2 regions of the Stenotrophomonas maltophilia group sp. P373 genome follow, and region 2 is predicted to be linked to the other one. Evidence: predicted binding sites of a transcription regulator. Region 2 holds the regulator's gene; the other holds the start of a gene.
What was found. Region 2 encodes FliA, which starts transcription of late flagellar genes. Its sites were predicted from a motif close to TAAAGTTTNNCNNNCNNNGGCCGATAA; they were not measured.
Positions count from the first base shown of each region.

Region 1: a site for FliA is predicted at 2,393-2,419, ahead of ACSYHF_RS12240 (methyl-accepting chemotaxis protein). Genes of this name have one in related genera too.

Region 1 is NZ_CM129994.1:2,623,082-2,630,502, reverse strand. Features, by position in the region: gene ACSYHF_RS12260 (PAS domain S-box protein) at 1-373, shown strand, start outside; gene ACSYHF_RS12255 (hypothetical protein) at 436-738, shown strand; gene ACSYHF_RS12250 (putative quinol monooxygenase) at 680-928, opposite strand; gene ACSYHF_RS12245 (DUF5694 domain-containing protein) at 1,030-2,118, opposite strand; gene ACSYHF_RS12240 (methyl-accepting chemotaxis protein) at 2,651-4,477, shown strand; partial or broken gene ACSYHF_RS12235 (GGDEF domain-containing protein) at 4,508-4,713, opposite strand; gene ACSYHF_RS12230 (hypothetical protein) at 4,667-4,912, opposite strand; tRNA gene ACSYHF_RS12225 (tRNA-Leu) at 4,983-5,068, opposite strand; gene ACSYHF_RS12220 (response regulator) at 5,201-5,581, shown strand; gene ACSYHF_RS12215 (SOS response-associated peptidase family protein) at 5,706-6,662, opposite strand; gene ACSYHF_RS12210 (GNAT family N-acetyltransferase) at 6,739-7,155, shown strand; tRNA gene ACSYHF_RS12205 (tRNA-Glu) at 7,251-7,326, opposite strand; tRNA gene ACSYHF_RS12200 (tRNA-Ala) at 7,374-7,421, opposite strand, start outside.
Region 2 is NZ_CM129994.1:2,053,017-2,060,437, reverse strand. Features, by position in the region: gene flhA (flagellar biosynthesis protein FlhA) at 1-1,859, shown strand, start outside; gene flhF (flagellar biosynthesis protein FlhF) at 2,006-3,628, shown strand; gene ACSYHF_RS09500 (MinD/ParA family ATP-binding protein) at 3,615-4,502, shown strand; gene ACSYHF_RS09495 (RNA polymerase sigma factor FliA) at 4,499-5,242, shown strand; gene cheY (chemotaxis response regulator CheY) at 5,300-5,692, shown strand; gene ACSYHF_RS09485 (protein phosphatase CheZ) at 5,692-6,297, shown strand; gene ACSYHF_RS09480 (chemotaxis protein CheA) at 6,300-7,421, shown strand, end outside.

The DNA.
Region 1 (7,421 bases), 570 kb from region 2:
CGGCGATGCCGTGCTGTGGGCGGTGGCCAGTGTGCTGCGACATGGTGTGCGTGATTCGGACGTGGTGGCGCGGCTGGGCGGCGACGAGTTCGCGGTGATCCTGTCCGGGTGTACGCCGCGTCGTGCCGCACGGATCGGCGGTGAGCTCCTGCAGACCCTGTCAGCGCTGTCCATTCCATGGGATCAGCACCGGCTGCGGGTCGGTGCCAGCATCGGCATCGCGCCCCTGGCGGGGGGCATGAGCGTGGACCAGGCAGTGGCCGCTGCCGATGCACAGTGCTACCGGGCCAAGGCGCTGGGGCGCAACAACGTGCAGGTGCAGGGCGAGCTGTCGGGGCTTCCAGGCGACGATGCCGATGCCGCCCAGGACTGATCTCAGCCTGTGAGAGGACGCGCGCGAATACTGCGCGCATCTCCACTCAAGCAGGTGAACCCATGAATGCCTGGAACCCGGTTGCGGTGCGCATGTTCATTCCGGCCCTGATCGGCTGGTGCCTGGCGCTGGCCACCTGCCTGCGCGCCGAACAGCTGCGCGGCGACCCGTACGCGCAGGCGTTGTTGCCCGTGCTGCAGCAAGGCGCGGTCGCGCTGCTGGTCCTGAGCCTGGCCTGCACGGTTGCAGCCTGCCTGTTGCTGTGGCGGCATGGCCGCAGCGTCGGCGGGCGTCTCGCTTCCGGCACTACACCCGTGCGGCGTCCATCAGCAGGACCCGGCACGGTGCGCGCTGGAACGCGTTGATCTGAGGCACCAGACGCTGGAAGTGCTCGCTGGCGCAATGGATATCCAGTGCGTCGCGGTCCGGCCATTGCTCGATGAAGACGAAATGCCCGGGGTCCTTCTGGTCGACGAACAGTTCATAGCCGAGGCAGAGCGGCTCTCGCTGCGTGCATGCGACCAGCTCGCGGTACAGGGGAAGCACGGTATCCACGGCATCGGGATGGATGATCCTCGGCGATCACTTTCAGCATGTCGGCACCTGCAGACGGGCCTTGCAGGATAGTGCCAGCGCATGGCCGGCACCTATCCTGGTCAACGCAGTACTGCGTCCGTACTGACCAGCTGCACGTCGTGCATCTGGTTGAGGTAGGCCTCGTAGTAGCCCTTGTGCGAGGCACCGACGATGGCCAGCATTCGGCTGCCAGGGTGCAGGCCCAGCACGTCGCGGATGTTGGCGACCATGCGCAGGTTGCGGGTTTCCCAGTAACCGACATACATCCGGCCGAACGCCTTGGAGGACGGCTCGACGAGCGTCGCGCCGAAGTCGCTCTGGTACGCTGCCATCGCTGCCGCCGGGCTGTTGTAATCCTGATACAGCGCCATGACGCCACCGGGCTTGTCCAGATTGGCCACGAGGCGTTCATCGGCCTCCCGTCGCGCCCGCAAGTACGTATTGTTCCAGGCACCGGTGATGGCTGCACTGGCCGCCGCCTTATCCTCCGCCGGTGTGGGAGAATCGGCCGTGTGGTCGTCCACGGCCCACAGCCGTTCATGCCCGAGGCGGGCGGCAACGACGGCGGCGATCAGGCTGGTTTCATTGCGGCGGACCAGGCCTTTGCCGAGGATCTCGACCAGGGCCGGCGTCAGCCCATCGCCGGCTTTGCGCTCGGACGCAGGCAGGCGCAGCCATTGCACCTGCGCCGAGCCGCGTTCGCCCGCAGCCAGGAACAATGCGGCGAGCCGACGACGCTGGGCGGGCGTCGGCTCGTCCGGCCAGGTCGCAAGCAGGCGCTCGGCCTGGGCGTTCGCTGAAGGCACGTCCAGGCCGGTGGCAGCCTGCGCAGCGGTGGTGTCGAAGCAGTAGGTGGCCACGCTCTCCGCATAGCGTTCCGGGTAGCGACGCATGGAATCGCACTGGAGGCCGGACAGGTCTTCGGTGGCGATCAGCCCGGGCTTCCAGGCGACCAGTCGCTGCAGCAACGGTTCAAGCAAGGCGGGCTGGAAGGACTTGGGCAGGCCGGACAGGTGGGCGGTGCCCAGTACCAGTACCTCGTTCGGTCGCCCTGCAGGCGGCCCCTTCAGCTGGTCCGGCTGGAAGGCGGGCCGATAGGTGGCATCGGCAGCGAGGGCGCCGGTACTGCACAGGCCCAGGATCAGGAAGCTGGCCAAGCGTGGGAACATGCGATCTCCGTGTCAGTGAGCGTCCTGCGGTTCGCTGCATGCTGGCCATTTTCACCTGCCATGGAATCGCCCGTTGGTCATGCAAACCTTTTGGGCTTGAACTGCATCGGCGTGCCGGGCAAGGCTATGCCCAGTGACGGCGGCAACGCGCGATATGTTCCGTGACGACACCCCGTGCCCCGCCGAGCGTGAGCAGAATGTGAAGTACATCGCGATTGTCTACCGCGTCCCTGCAGCCGCATCTGAAGTTGCGACGGACGTCGCGTAATCCGGCTAAAGCCACCGATCGCCTCGCCGATACTCCCTCTGGATCCCGCTCCAGTCACCCGCCGCAGGACCCCAGGCCGTCCCCGATGGGCGGCCCGCGCTGTGTGTTCCGCCGCTCCCAGATGCCGATCGCACCCGCAGCAGACGTTCGTGGCAGTCGCTCGAGAGGTGCCGGTTGGCACCTGTAGTCCCTGGCACCTGAAGTTGCCGCCGGGCATCCCGCCCGTCGGGTCGCAACCGCTTACCGGACACCGAGGATCAGACAATGCTCATTCCAGGCTTCACGGCGGGCGCGCAGGCGCCGGCCGAGCTGCATACCCGTTGGTCGCCGTGGCGTGCCCTGCTGGGCGCGCTGGCTCCCCAGCACCGCACCGGCGCCGAGGCCGTGTCCGATGGCCGTGCCGAGCTGGAAGCCCAGGTCGCGGCGCTGCACCGGGTCCAGGCGGTCATCGAGTTCGCCCTCGATGGCACCATCCTGCAGGCCAATGACAACTTCCTGCAGGCGATGGGCTACCGGCTGGAGGAGATCCAGGGAAAGCATCATTCCCTGTTCGTCGATCCCGAGCAGGCGCGCAGCGCCGAGTACCGCGAGTTCTGGGCGCGGCTGGGGCGTGGCGAATATGACGCTGGCCAGTACCGGCGCTTCGGCAAGGGCCAGCGCGAGATCTGGATCCAGGCCTCGTACAACCCGGTGCTGGACCGGCAGGGGCGGCCATACAAGGTGGTCAAGTTCGCCACCGACATCACTGCGCAGAAGCTGCAGGCAGCCGACTCGGCCGGGCAGCTGGCGGCGATCGACAAGTCGCAGGCGGTGATCGAGTTCGGCATGGACGGCCGCATCCTTTCGGCCAACGACAACTTCCTGGCCGCCACCGGCTACAGCCTGGACGACGTGCGTGGCCAGCACCACTCGCTGTTCGTCGAGCCCGAGTATCGTGGCAGTGCCGAGTATCGCCAGTTCTGGGAGAAGCTCGGCCGTGGCGAATACGATGCCGGCCAGTACCGGCGCCTCGGCAAGGGCGGGCGCGAGGTCTGGATCCAGGCGTCCTACAACCCGATCCTGGATCTCAACGGAAAGCCGTTCAAGGTGGTCAAGTACGCCACCGACATCACCGCGCAGGTGCATGAGAACCAGGCCATGCAACGTGCCGTGGCGCAGACCCGTGAAGTGGTGGCGGCCGCGAAGGAGGGCGACCTGACCCGGCGCGTGGCCACTGCCGACAAGAACGGGCCGATCGCCGAGCTGTGCGAAGGCGTGAATTCGTTGGTGGAGGCGATGGCCGCGATCATCGCCCAGATCAAGTTCGCCGCCGACACCATCGCCGTCGGTGCCACCGAGATCGCGCAGGGCAACAGCGATCTGTCGCAGCGCACCGAGCAGCAGGCCGCGTCGCTGGAGGAGACCGCGGTGTCGATGAAGGGCCTGGCCGAGACCGTGCAGCGCACCGCGACCAACGCACGGCAGGCCAGTCAGCTGGCCGGTGGTGCTGCTGATGTCGCTGCCCGCGGTGGCAACGTGGTGCACGAAGTGGTCGAGACCATGGCCGTGATCAACGCGTCCTCGCGGCGCATCGTCGACATCATCGGCGTGATCGACGGCATTGCTTTCCAGACCAACATCCTTGCGTTGAACGCGGCGGTGGAAGCAGCGCGTGCGGGCGAACACGGGCGTGGCTTCGCCGTGGTCGCCACCGAGATCCGCGAACTGTCGCAGCGCTCGGCCAGTGCCGCGAAGGAGATCAAGCAGCTGATCGATGCGTCGGTGGCCAATGTCGGCGCCGGTACCGCGCAGGTTGAGAGCGCCGGACGCACCATGGACGAGATCGTGGTCAATGTGCGCCGTGTCAGTGATCTGATGTCCGAGATCAGCACGGCCGCGCAGCAGCAGAGCGACGACATCCAGCAGATGAACCATGCCGTCGATCTGATCGATCAGGGCACCCAGCAGAACGCCGCGCTGGTCGAGGAAGCCTCGGCCGCAGCGCGCAGCATGGAAGAGCAGTCGGCGCAGCTGCTGCAGACGGTGGCCAGCTTCCGGGTGCAGGGCGGGGCCGGGCACCTGCATGGCGCGGCGGTGCTGCGCGCGGTCTAGGCCCGGCGGTCGGAGTGTTGTTCCCCGGCATCGTGGGTCGGCCTGCTCATGCGCAGCCTGCCAGGCTACGCCGATGCTGATGGTCACATGGGGCCTCAGCGGCGGGCAGGGCGGCGGTTTCCACGGCGGCGCGCAGGCGCTCGCAGGGTGGCGATGAATTCCTCGCCGCCGTCGCGGGCCAGCAGGTCATCACTGCGTTGCGGGCAGCCGTCGAGGATCGCGGCGACCGCCTGCAGGGTGTTGGCGTCCCAGCGCCCGGCGCTGATCGGATGCGTCAGGCAGATGGCGGGCGATCTGCAGCGCCATCGCCCGTTCGGAAACGTCGCCCCAGCTGGTGTGCTCGATCACGCCCGGCAGCGAGAAGTAGTGGGACCGGGCGACGGCGTCGGACGCCCGCAGGAGGGGCAATCGCGCGGGCAGGACATGCTGGGGCATGCCTGCCAGTGTCGGCGCTCTGGCCCGGGAAATGCAAAAGGCCAGGTCATGGACCTGGCCTTTGATGCAGTGGTGCCGGTGAAAGGACTCGAACCTTCATGGGGTCACCCCCGGCTGATTTTGAGTCAGCTGCGTATACCATTCCGCCACACCGGCAGGCAGCGTGCGAGTGTAACCGAGGTCGGCAGGCGATGCATAGTAGGAGGGCCTATGAGGGCGGTTTCTGTCGGCATTGGCCCCTTGATAGCTATACTCCCAGCGTGCAATTGCCTCCAGGAGCGGTAGCCGATGACAGTGTTGCAGGACCTGAGGGTGCTGGTGGTCGAGAACGACGAAATGAGCGCGGCCCTGCTGCAGATGCAGCTGGTGCATGCCGGTGCGGTCGTGGTTGGCCTCGCAGCGAGTGTGTCCGAGTCCCTGCGGCTGCTGGAGCAGAGCACTCCTGACGTGGCCCTGCTGGATTACCGGCTGGCCCGCAACGAGACCAGTGAGCCGGTGGCTGCAGCGCTTTCATCGCGTGGCATTCCGTTCGTGCTGGCCACCGGGATGCTGGCCGAGCAGCTGCCGGCGCCGATGTTGGCCGGCCTGCTGCTGGTCAAGCCGTACCTGTCGGCTGATCTGTCACGCGCGCTGGCGCGAGCGGTGGGTCGCTCCAGCGTCAAGGCCTGAGCCGTCCGCCACGGACCGGCAGGGGGATACTGCCGACGGCTGAATGCTCGCGTCTGCGATGTTCGGCGGCAACCCCTGATCCAGGAACCCCGCCCAGGCGGGGTTTTTCAATTGCGTCCGGCGCTCAGCCCGCTTCCTCGTACACGTAACGGATCTCCTCGCGGTCGTCGAGGATGCGGTACTGGCGCGCCAGGTCATCCGGTTCGGGGTTGAGCCAGGCGTCGAGGTGTTCCTTGCGGATCGGCACTACGCCGCGGTCATGCCCGGCAGCGGCGACGTCGCTGGGCGGTGCGTCGGTGATCGTGGCAAACGACAGCAGGCGGCCTTCCGGTCCTTCCCATTCTGCCCAGAGGCAGGCCAGCAGCAGGTCGCGGGGCGGATCGGGACGGAATTCGAGTACCACGTCCTGTTCCTTTTCGTCGGCACCGAGGGTGCGGCCGGCGATGGCGTGGCGGGGCACGTGCTCGTAGAACGCCTGTACCACCACCACGCCATGGCGCAGTCCGAACGCACCCCGCCAGTAACCTTCCAGGCTGTCGCGCCGCGCATTGTAAGTGCCGGGGTAAAGCACGTCGTTGCGCGCCGGCTTGTCCGGCAGCCGGCACTGGTAGCGCATCGGCCTGATCACGCGCTGGCCGTTCTCGCTGACCATCACCGGTGCGTAGGTGCCGGGGAAAATGCGGTTGTCACGCGGCAGCAGCTGCACCCGATGCAGGTCTTCCAGCCGGGCCTGTGCGCGCTCGATGCGGTTGCCGGCCACGCGCAGGTCGTTGCGCGCCTTCTGCGTGGGCCGGGTGGCCAGCGTGGCATGGGCAATATCGCGTCGTTCGCGTTGCCGGGCCAGTTCGGCCTCCAGTGCCTGTTGCTCCTGCGCATGCCATTGCTGGATCTTCGCCACGATGTCCCGCCCCTGTTCGGTACGCGCACCGGCGAATCCGTCATCCATCGCCTTCGGGGTCTTCGGCCGCTTCTTGCCCGGATCGTGTGCGTACAGCTCGGCGAAGTCCTCCAGCGACAGGATGGCGCCGAACTCGCGTACCAGCTTGGCGTAGTCAGCGCGGATCAGGGCGGAATAGCACATGGGACTCTTTGGGCCTGGGTCGCAGCGGCTGCGACGTGGATGCGGCAGGATAGCCCGACCCATCCGGAGATGCCGCATGAATGGTTCCATCACCTGCCAGTTCCGCGAAGCCGTACCCACGGTCGAGGACTACTGCCAGTTGCGCGTGCTCGCAGGCCTCAGCGCCAAGTCCCGCGAAGCAGCCGCCCGCGCGCTGCCCAATACGTTGTTCGGCGTGTGCGCTTACCAGGGTGCAGAACTTGTGGCGATGGGCCGTATCGTCGGCGATGGCGGCTGCCACCTGCAGGTCTGTGATATCGCGGTGCTGCCGCGTTTGCAGGGGCAGGGCCTGGGCAAGGAAGTGATGCGGCGGCTGGACGGCTGGATGCAGGCCAACCTGCCGCCGTCGGCGTACGTCAGCCTGCTGGCCGATGGCGAGGCGCATCGGCTGTATGCACAGTTTGGTTTCGCACCGACTGCGCCGGCATCGATCGGGATGTATCGGCGGTTCTGAGCCATGGGCGGGGTGAAGCCATCTACGCGCAGGGAGGTTTGATGGCAGATCGCGGGCAAAGAAAAACCCCGGCCGAAGCCGGGGTTTTCAAGAATTGGCGTCCCCACGGGGATTCGAACCCCGGTCGCCACCGTGAAAGGGTGATGTCCTAGGCCTCTAGACGATGGGGACGCACGAAAACTTCAAGTTGTAGATCCTTCGACGGCCTAATGTCGAAGTGGTGGAGCCAAGCGGGATCGAACCGCTGACCTCCTGCATGCCATGCA
Region 2 (7,421 bases):
TGCGGCTGGCGCTGAACGTGGCCTCCACCCGCGTGATCCTGCTCAATGGCCAGAACGGGCACGATGCCGCGGGCAAGGTCATCGCCGCCTTCGGTGAATTCGTGATCGGCGGCAACTACGCGGTCGGCATCGTGGTCTTCGCAATCCTGACCATCATCAACTTCGTGGTCATCACCAAGGGCGCCGGCCGCGTCTCGGAAGTGACCGCGCGCTTCATCCTGGACGCGATGCCCGGCAAGCAGATGGCGATCGACGCCGACCTCAACGCCGGTTTGCTGACGCGTGAAGAAGCCAAGCTCCGCCGCGAGGAAGTCCGCGAGGAAGCCGACTTCTACGGTGCGATGGACGGTGCCAGCAAGTTCATCCGCGGCGACGCCATCGCCGGCATCCTGATCCTGTTCATCAACATGCTCGGCGGCCTGGCCGTGGGCGTGCTGCAGCATGGCATGCCGTTCGGCGAAGCCGCCGCCACCTATACCCTGCTGTCGATCGGTGACGGCCTGGTGGCACAGCTGCCGGCGCTGCTGGTCTCCAGCGCGGTGGCGATGCTGGTCACCCGCGCCTCGCGCTCGCAGGACATGGCCCAGGCCATGACCGGGCAGGTGTTCGGCCAGTACCGGGCGCTGGCGATCACCGCCGGCATCATCGGCCTGGTGGGCCTGGTGCCGGGCATGCCCAACGTCGCTTTCCTGACGCTGGCCTCGATCCTTGGCTTCATCGCCTGGAAGCTGTATCGCAAGACCAAGGCACCGGCTGCCGATGCGACAGGCAGTGGCACCGATGCCGCCGCGCTCACTGCGCTCGGCCGCCCGACCGCCGCGGCCCCCACCGCCGAACTGAGCTGGGACGAACTGCGCCCGGTCGATCCGCTGGGCCTGGAGGTCGGCTATCGGCTGATTCCGCTGGTGGACAGCAACCAGGGCGGCGAACTGATGGCGCGCATCAAGGGTGTGCGTCGCAAGCTGACCCAGGATGTCGGCTTCCTGATCCCGTCGGTGCACATCCGCGACAACCTGGAATTGCCCGCCAACGGCTACCGCGTGCTGGTGCACGGCGTACCGGTGGCCACCGCCGAGATCCACCCCGACCGCGAGCTGGCCCTGGATCCAGGCAGCGCGCTCGGCGCACTGGAGGGCATTGCCGGCAAGGATCCCGCGTTCGGCCTGGATGCCACCTGGATCCAGCCGCACCAGCGCGCCCAGGCCGAAACGCTGGGCTACACGGTGGTCGACCCGGCCACCGTGGTCGCCACCCATCTGTCGCACTTGATCCGCGAACACGCGCCGGAACTGCTCGGCCACGAAGAAGTGCAGCACCTGCTGGCCAACCTGGCCAAGAGCGCGCCCAAGCTCGTCGAAGATCTGACGCCCAAGGCGCTGCCGCTGTCGGCGGTGGTGCGCGTGCTGCAGAACCTGCTGGTGGAGCGCATTCCGATCCGCCAGCTGCGCAAGATCGCCGAAGCGCTGGTCGAACATGCGCCCGCCAGCCAGGACCCGGCCGTGCTGACCGCCGCGGTGCGCACCGCACTGGGCCGCTTCATCGTGCAGGAGATCGCCGGAATGTCGGCGGAGCTGCCGGTGTTCACCCTCAACCCGCAATTGGAACGTGTCTTGCAGGAGTCCACGCAGGGCAACGGCGCCGCGCTGGAACCCGGACTCGCTGAGCGACTGCACCAGAGCCTGGCCGAATGTGTCAGCAAGCAGGAAGCCCGCAACGAGCCCGCGGTCGTGCTGGTACCTGGCCCGGTGCGCGCCGCGCTGGCCCGCCTGGTCCGCCACAGCGTTCCGTCGCTGTCGGTCCTGGCCTACAGCGAGGTGCCGGAGGACAAGCGCCTGAAGCTGGTCGGAACGATCAGCTGACGCCCGCCCGCCGATGCGCCAGAAAACAGACACCACTTTCGAACCAACGCAACTGACAGACACCAAGGGGAACCCGCACCGTGCAGACCACCGACCACCCGAGTTCCCCGACCGCCACCCCGCCGTCTTCGCCCCGTGACCACAGCATGAAAATCAAACGATTCGTCGCCGCCGACATGCGCTCGGCCATGAACCTGGTGCGCAAGGAACATGGTCCTGACGCCGTGATCCTGTCCAACCGCCGGATCGAGGAAGGCATCGAGATCGTCGCCGCCGCCAACTACGACGAGAGCGCGGTACAGCGTGCACTGGAAGCCTCGCGCCGTGACGTCGCACCGCCGCCGGCACCCAAGCCGCGCACCGCCGCCGACGCGGTGATCGCCGCCGTCACCCGCCGCCGCAGCAGCACCCCGGCACCGGAACCGGTTGCCGCCACCACCTCGGCGGTGGCCGCCCTCGCCCGTGCAGCAGTGGGCGCTACCGGCCGCACCCTGGACAGCGCCGACGAGATCGTGCCGACCCGCGGCAGCACCGGCTTTGCCGCCACGCTGGCACGCGCCGCCGTCAATGAGCCGGCGCTGCCGGACCAGATCTTCGCCCCGTTCGCCGAAGCCATCGTCGCACCGGCACCCGCCAGCGCCACGCCGGCCAACCGCGCCCGCTTCCAGATCGACCCGCCGCACGAGGCGCATCACGAAAGCGCGGCCCCGGCCGTGCAGCCGCCGCCGCTGCCGACCGCAGCCCTGGCCGAAACGCAGCCGGAGGTCGCCGCAAGCGAACCGGCGTTGGCCGATGCCACCGTCGAAACCGCACCGACGCCGACGCTTGCCCCAGCCCCGGTCCTGACCGTGGTCGCCCAGGACGACGCCGAGATCCGCCAGCTGCGCCAGGAAGTGGCCGGCATGCGCCAGGTGATCGAGCGCGAAATGAACCGCTTCACCGACGAGCGCCTGCGCGGCTGCCCGGTGCGCGCCACCGCGCTGGACCTGATGGACGAGTACGGCTTCGATGCTGGCCTGGCCCGCGACGTCGCCATGCAGATTCCGCTGGAGACCGAGGCGCACCGAGGCCGCGGCCTGATGCTGGGGCTGATCTCGCGCAAGCTGCCGATCGCCCCGGTCGACCCGCTGGAGGAAGGCGGCGTGATCGCGCTGGTAGGCCCGACCGGCGCCGGCAAGACCACCACCATCGCCAAGCTGGCCTCGCGCTTCGCCGAGAAGCACGCGCCGCGTGACGTCGCCCTGGTCACCACCGACACCACCCGCATCGGCGCCCGCGAGCAGCTGTATGGCTATGGCAGGCAGCTCGGCATCGCCGTCCACGAGGCCAACAGCGGCACCGACCTGGACCAGCTGCTGGAACGCCTGAAGGACTACAAGCTGGTACTGATCGACACCGCCGGGCTGGGCCCGCGCGACCGCGCGCTGGCCGCCCAGCTGCAGTGGCTGCGCGCCGCCCGCCAGGTGCGCACCCTGCTGGTGCTGCCGGCCAACACCAGCTTCGGCGACATGGACGAGGTGGTCCGCCGCTTCGGTGCCGCCAACCTGCAGGGCCTGGTGCTGAGCAAGCTGGACGAAACCGGCCGCTTCGGCAACGCCCTGTCGGTGGCCGTGGACCATGCCCTGCCGATCACCTGGGTGACCGATGGCCAGGACGTTCCGGACGACCTGCACCGGGCAAGTGCGGCCAATCTCGTACTTCGCCTTGAAGATTTGCGCCGAGCGGCCGATATGCCCTGCAACCCGGAGTTGAACCATGCCGTCGCGTGAGTACGCCAAGCTGACCAAGACCTTCCCGCTGTCGGCCACCCGCAGCGAGCCGCTCGGCCCTGTGCGCACCATCGCCGTGACCGGCGGCAAGGGCGGCGTGGGCAAGACCAACGTGTCGGCCAACCTGGCCGTGGCGCTGGCCGGCATGGGCAAGCGCACGCTGCTGCTGGACGCCGACCTCGGCCTGGCCAACATCGACGTGATCCTGGGCTTGAACCCCACCTTTACGCTGGCCGACCTGGTGGCCGGCCGCTGCTCGCTGGACGATGTCATCGTCGAAGGCCCGAACGGCGTGCTGGTGGTCCCGGCCGCGTCCGGCCGCCGGCACATGGCCGAGCTGGCCCCGGCCGAGCACGTCGGCCTGGTCAACGTGTTCTCCGAGCTGGAGCGCGAGCTGGACATCATGGTGGTGGACACCGCCGCGGGCATCACCGACGGCGTGCTGACCTTCTGCCAGGCCGCGCAGGACACCGTGGTCGTGGTCTGTGACGAGCCGGCGTCGATCACCGACGCCTACGCGCTGATCAAGGTGCTGTCGCGTGAACGGGGCGTGGACCGCATCCAGGTGGTGGCCAACATGGTGCGCGACCCCAACGAGGGCCGCGTGCTGTACGAGAAGCTGACCCGCGTCTGCGAGAAGTTCCTCGCCGATGTCTCGCTGAACTACCTGGGCTGCGTGCCGCAGGATGACTGGCTGCGCCTGTCGGTGCAGCGCCAGCAGCCGGTGGTGAAGGCCTACCCGTCCAGCCCGTCCGCACTGGCGATCACCGAGATCGCGCGCCGCACGGCCCGCTGGCAGGCGCCGACCGAACCACGCGGCGGCGTCGAGTTCTTCCTCGAACGCATCCTCAAGCAGCGCGGGGTGGCGGCATGAAAGGCGCGGCCCAGTACAGGGAAGTCCAGCGCTCGGCAGCCAACGAGGTCATCGCCCAGCACTCGGACCTGGTGCGGCGCATCGCCCACCATCTGGCCGCGCGCCTGCCGGCCAGCGTCGAAGTCGACGACCTGATCCAGGCGGGCATGATGGGCCTGATCGAGGCTTCGCGCAGCTACGACGCCGACCAGGGCGCCTCGTTCGAGACCTATGCCTCGATCCGTATCCGTGGCTCGATGATCGACGAGATCCGCCGTGGCGACTGGGTGCCGCGCTCGGTGCACCGCCGTGCACGCGATGCTGCGGCCACCATCCGCCGCCTGGAACAGAGCAGCGGCCGCGCCGCCAGCGCCACCGAAGTGGCCGCCGCGATGGAGATGCCACTGCCCGAATACCTGCGCCTGATGGAAGACGCCGCGCGTGGCCAGGTGCTGAGCCTGGAGTCGCGCATTGAGGACCAGGGCGAGCTGGACACGGTCGCACAGGGTGGCCCGACCCCGCAGCAGGTGCTGGAGCGCAGCGAGTTCGGCCGCGAGCTGGGCAAGGCCATCGGCCATCTGCCCGAGCGCGAACAGCTGGTGCTCTCGCTCTACTACGAGCAGGAACTCAACCTGAAGGAGATCGGCGCGGTGCTAGGCGTAAGCGAGTCGCGGGTCTGCCAGATCCACGGCCAGGCCGTGCTGCGCCTGCGCGGCCGGCTGAAGGTATTCGAGGCCGTCGACGCCGGCCTCGAAGAATGAACATCCCCGAGGCAGCTGCCCCCGGCCGCCCGGAATGAACAACAAAGGAACTCTGCTTTGAACAAGAACATGCGCATCCTGATCGTCGACGACTTCTCGACCATGCGTCGCATCGTCAAGAACCTGCTGGGCGATCTGGGCTTCACCAACACCGCCGAAGCCGAGGACGGGCATGCCGCGCTGTCGCTGCTGCAGAGCCAGCCGTTCGATTTCGTGGTCACCGACTGGAACATGCCGGTCATGACCGGCATCGAGCTGCTCAAGGCGATTCGTGCCGACGCCAAGCTGAAGACCCTGCCGGTGCTGATGGTCACCGCCGAAGCCAAGCGCGAGCAGATCATCGAAGCGGCCCAGAACGGCGTGAACGGCTACATCATCAAGCCGTTCACCGCGCAGACGCTGGAAGAGAAGCTCGGCAAGATCTTCGAACGCCTGGCGGCCAGTGCCTGATGGATACCACGGTCGACAGGAATGCCCTCGCCCTGCGCCTGCAGGAAGCACTGGACGCACTGGAGTCCGGTGACGAAACCGCCTGGCGGCAACGCATCGACGGACTGGTCGCGCTGCGCACGCAGCCGATGATGAGCGGCCTCTCGCGGCTGGCCCGCGAGCTCGGGCAGGCCCTGGGTGAACTGCCGACCGTGCCCAGCGAGGCCGGCGAACTGGACGATGCCTGCGCACGCCTGGACCACGTGGTGGCGATGACCGAACAGGCAACGCACCGCACCCTGGACCTGGCCGAGGAATGCCGCAGCCTGACCGAACAGCTGCGCGCCGAAGGCCTGCAGCCGGGCCAGGATGCACAGCTCGAGCGCATCCGCCACAACCTCACCGAGATCGCCCTGACCCAGAGCTACCAGGACCTGACGGGGCAGATCATCCGTCGCGTGGTCGGCATCGTCCGCCGTGTGCATGAGGGCTTCGGCGCGCTCGGCCTGCCGCCGGAACAGCATCGCACCGATCCGGAACTGGCCGGGCCGGCACTGAAGGGACTGGACCGCCACGCGGTCTCGCAGAACGACGCCGACGACCTGCTGTCGGACCTGGGGCTGTAAGCATGAGCGCGGTATCCGACGACATCACTGCCGATTTCATCATCGAGGCGCAGGAAATCCTGGATCGCCTGGGCGAACAGCTGGTGTCGCTGGAGCAGGCACCACAGGACACCGAGCAACTCAACGCGGTGTTCCGGGGCTACCACACGCTCAAGGGCGGCGCCGGCTTCCTCGGCGTCACCGCCATGGTCGAGTTGTGCCACGCCGCCGAAGAAGCGCTGGGCATCGCGCGCGCGGGCCAGGCCGTGCTGCAGGCCCATCACTTCGATGCCGCCCAGCAATCGCTGGACTACCTGCAAGCGATGCTGGATGCAGTTTCCTCCGGCACCGAGCCGGGCTATGCGCCGCCGGAGCTGATCGCCCAGTTCGACATGCATGGCGGTGCCGTGGCTGCACCCGCCGCCGCAGCAGCTCCCGCTGCGGGTGGCAGCGACCTGATCACCGACGACGAGTTCGAGGCCCTGCTCGACCAGCTGCACGGCGGCAACGCACCGACTGCGGTGGCGCCGGCAAGGAAGGCCGACGACGGCCTGATCAGCGAAGACGAGTTCGAAGCCCTGCTCGACCAGCTGCACGGTGGCGCCGCACCCGGCGCCAAGCCCATCGCTGCGGCAGCGCCCGCACCGATCGCGGCACCACGCCCACTGGCCGCACCGGCCGCACCGGCACCTGCAGCGGCGACCAAGCCGGCCGCCAAGCCGCTGGCCGAGGCCGAACACACCGTGCGCGTGGACACCAAGCGCCTGGACGCGATCGTCAATCTGATCGGCGAACTGGTGCTGTCACGCAACCGGCTCAAGACCCTGCGTGCGCGCCTGCGCGACGAGGAACTGGACCGCGCCGTGTCCACCCTGGACATCGCCACCGCGCGCCTGCAGTCGGCGGTGATGCGTACCCGCATGCAGCCGGTGGGCAAGGTCTTCTCGCGCTTCCCCAAGGTCGCCCGAGACGTTGCCCGCTCGCTGAAGAAGGAAGTGGACCTGGAGCTGATCGGCGCCGAGACCGAGCTCGACCGCAACCTGGTCGAAGCGCTGGCCGACCCGCTGGTGCACCTGGTCCGCAACGCCATCGACCATGGCGTGGAAATGCCCGACCTGCGCGAAGCACAGGGCAAGCCGCGGATG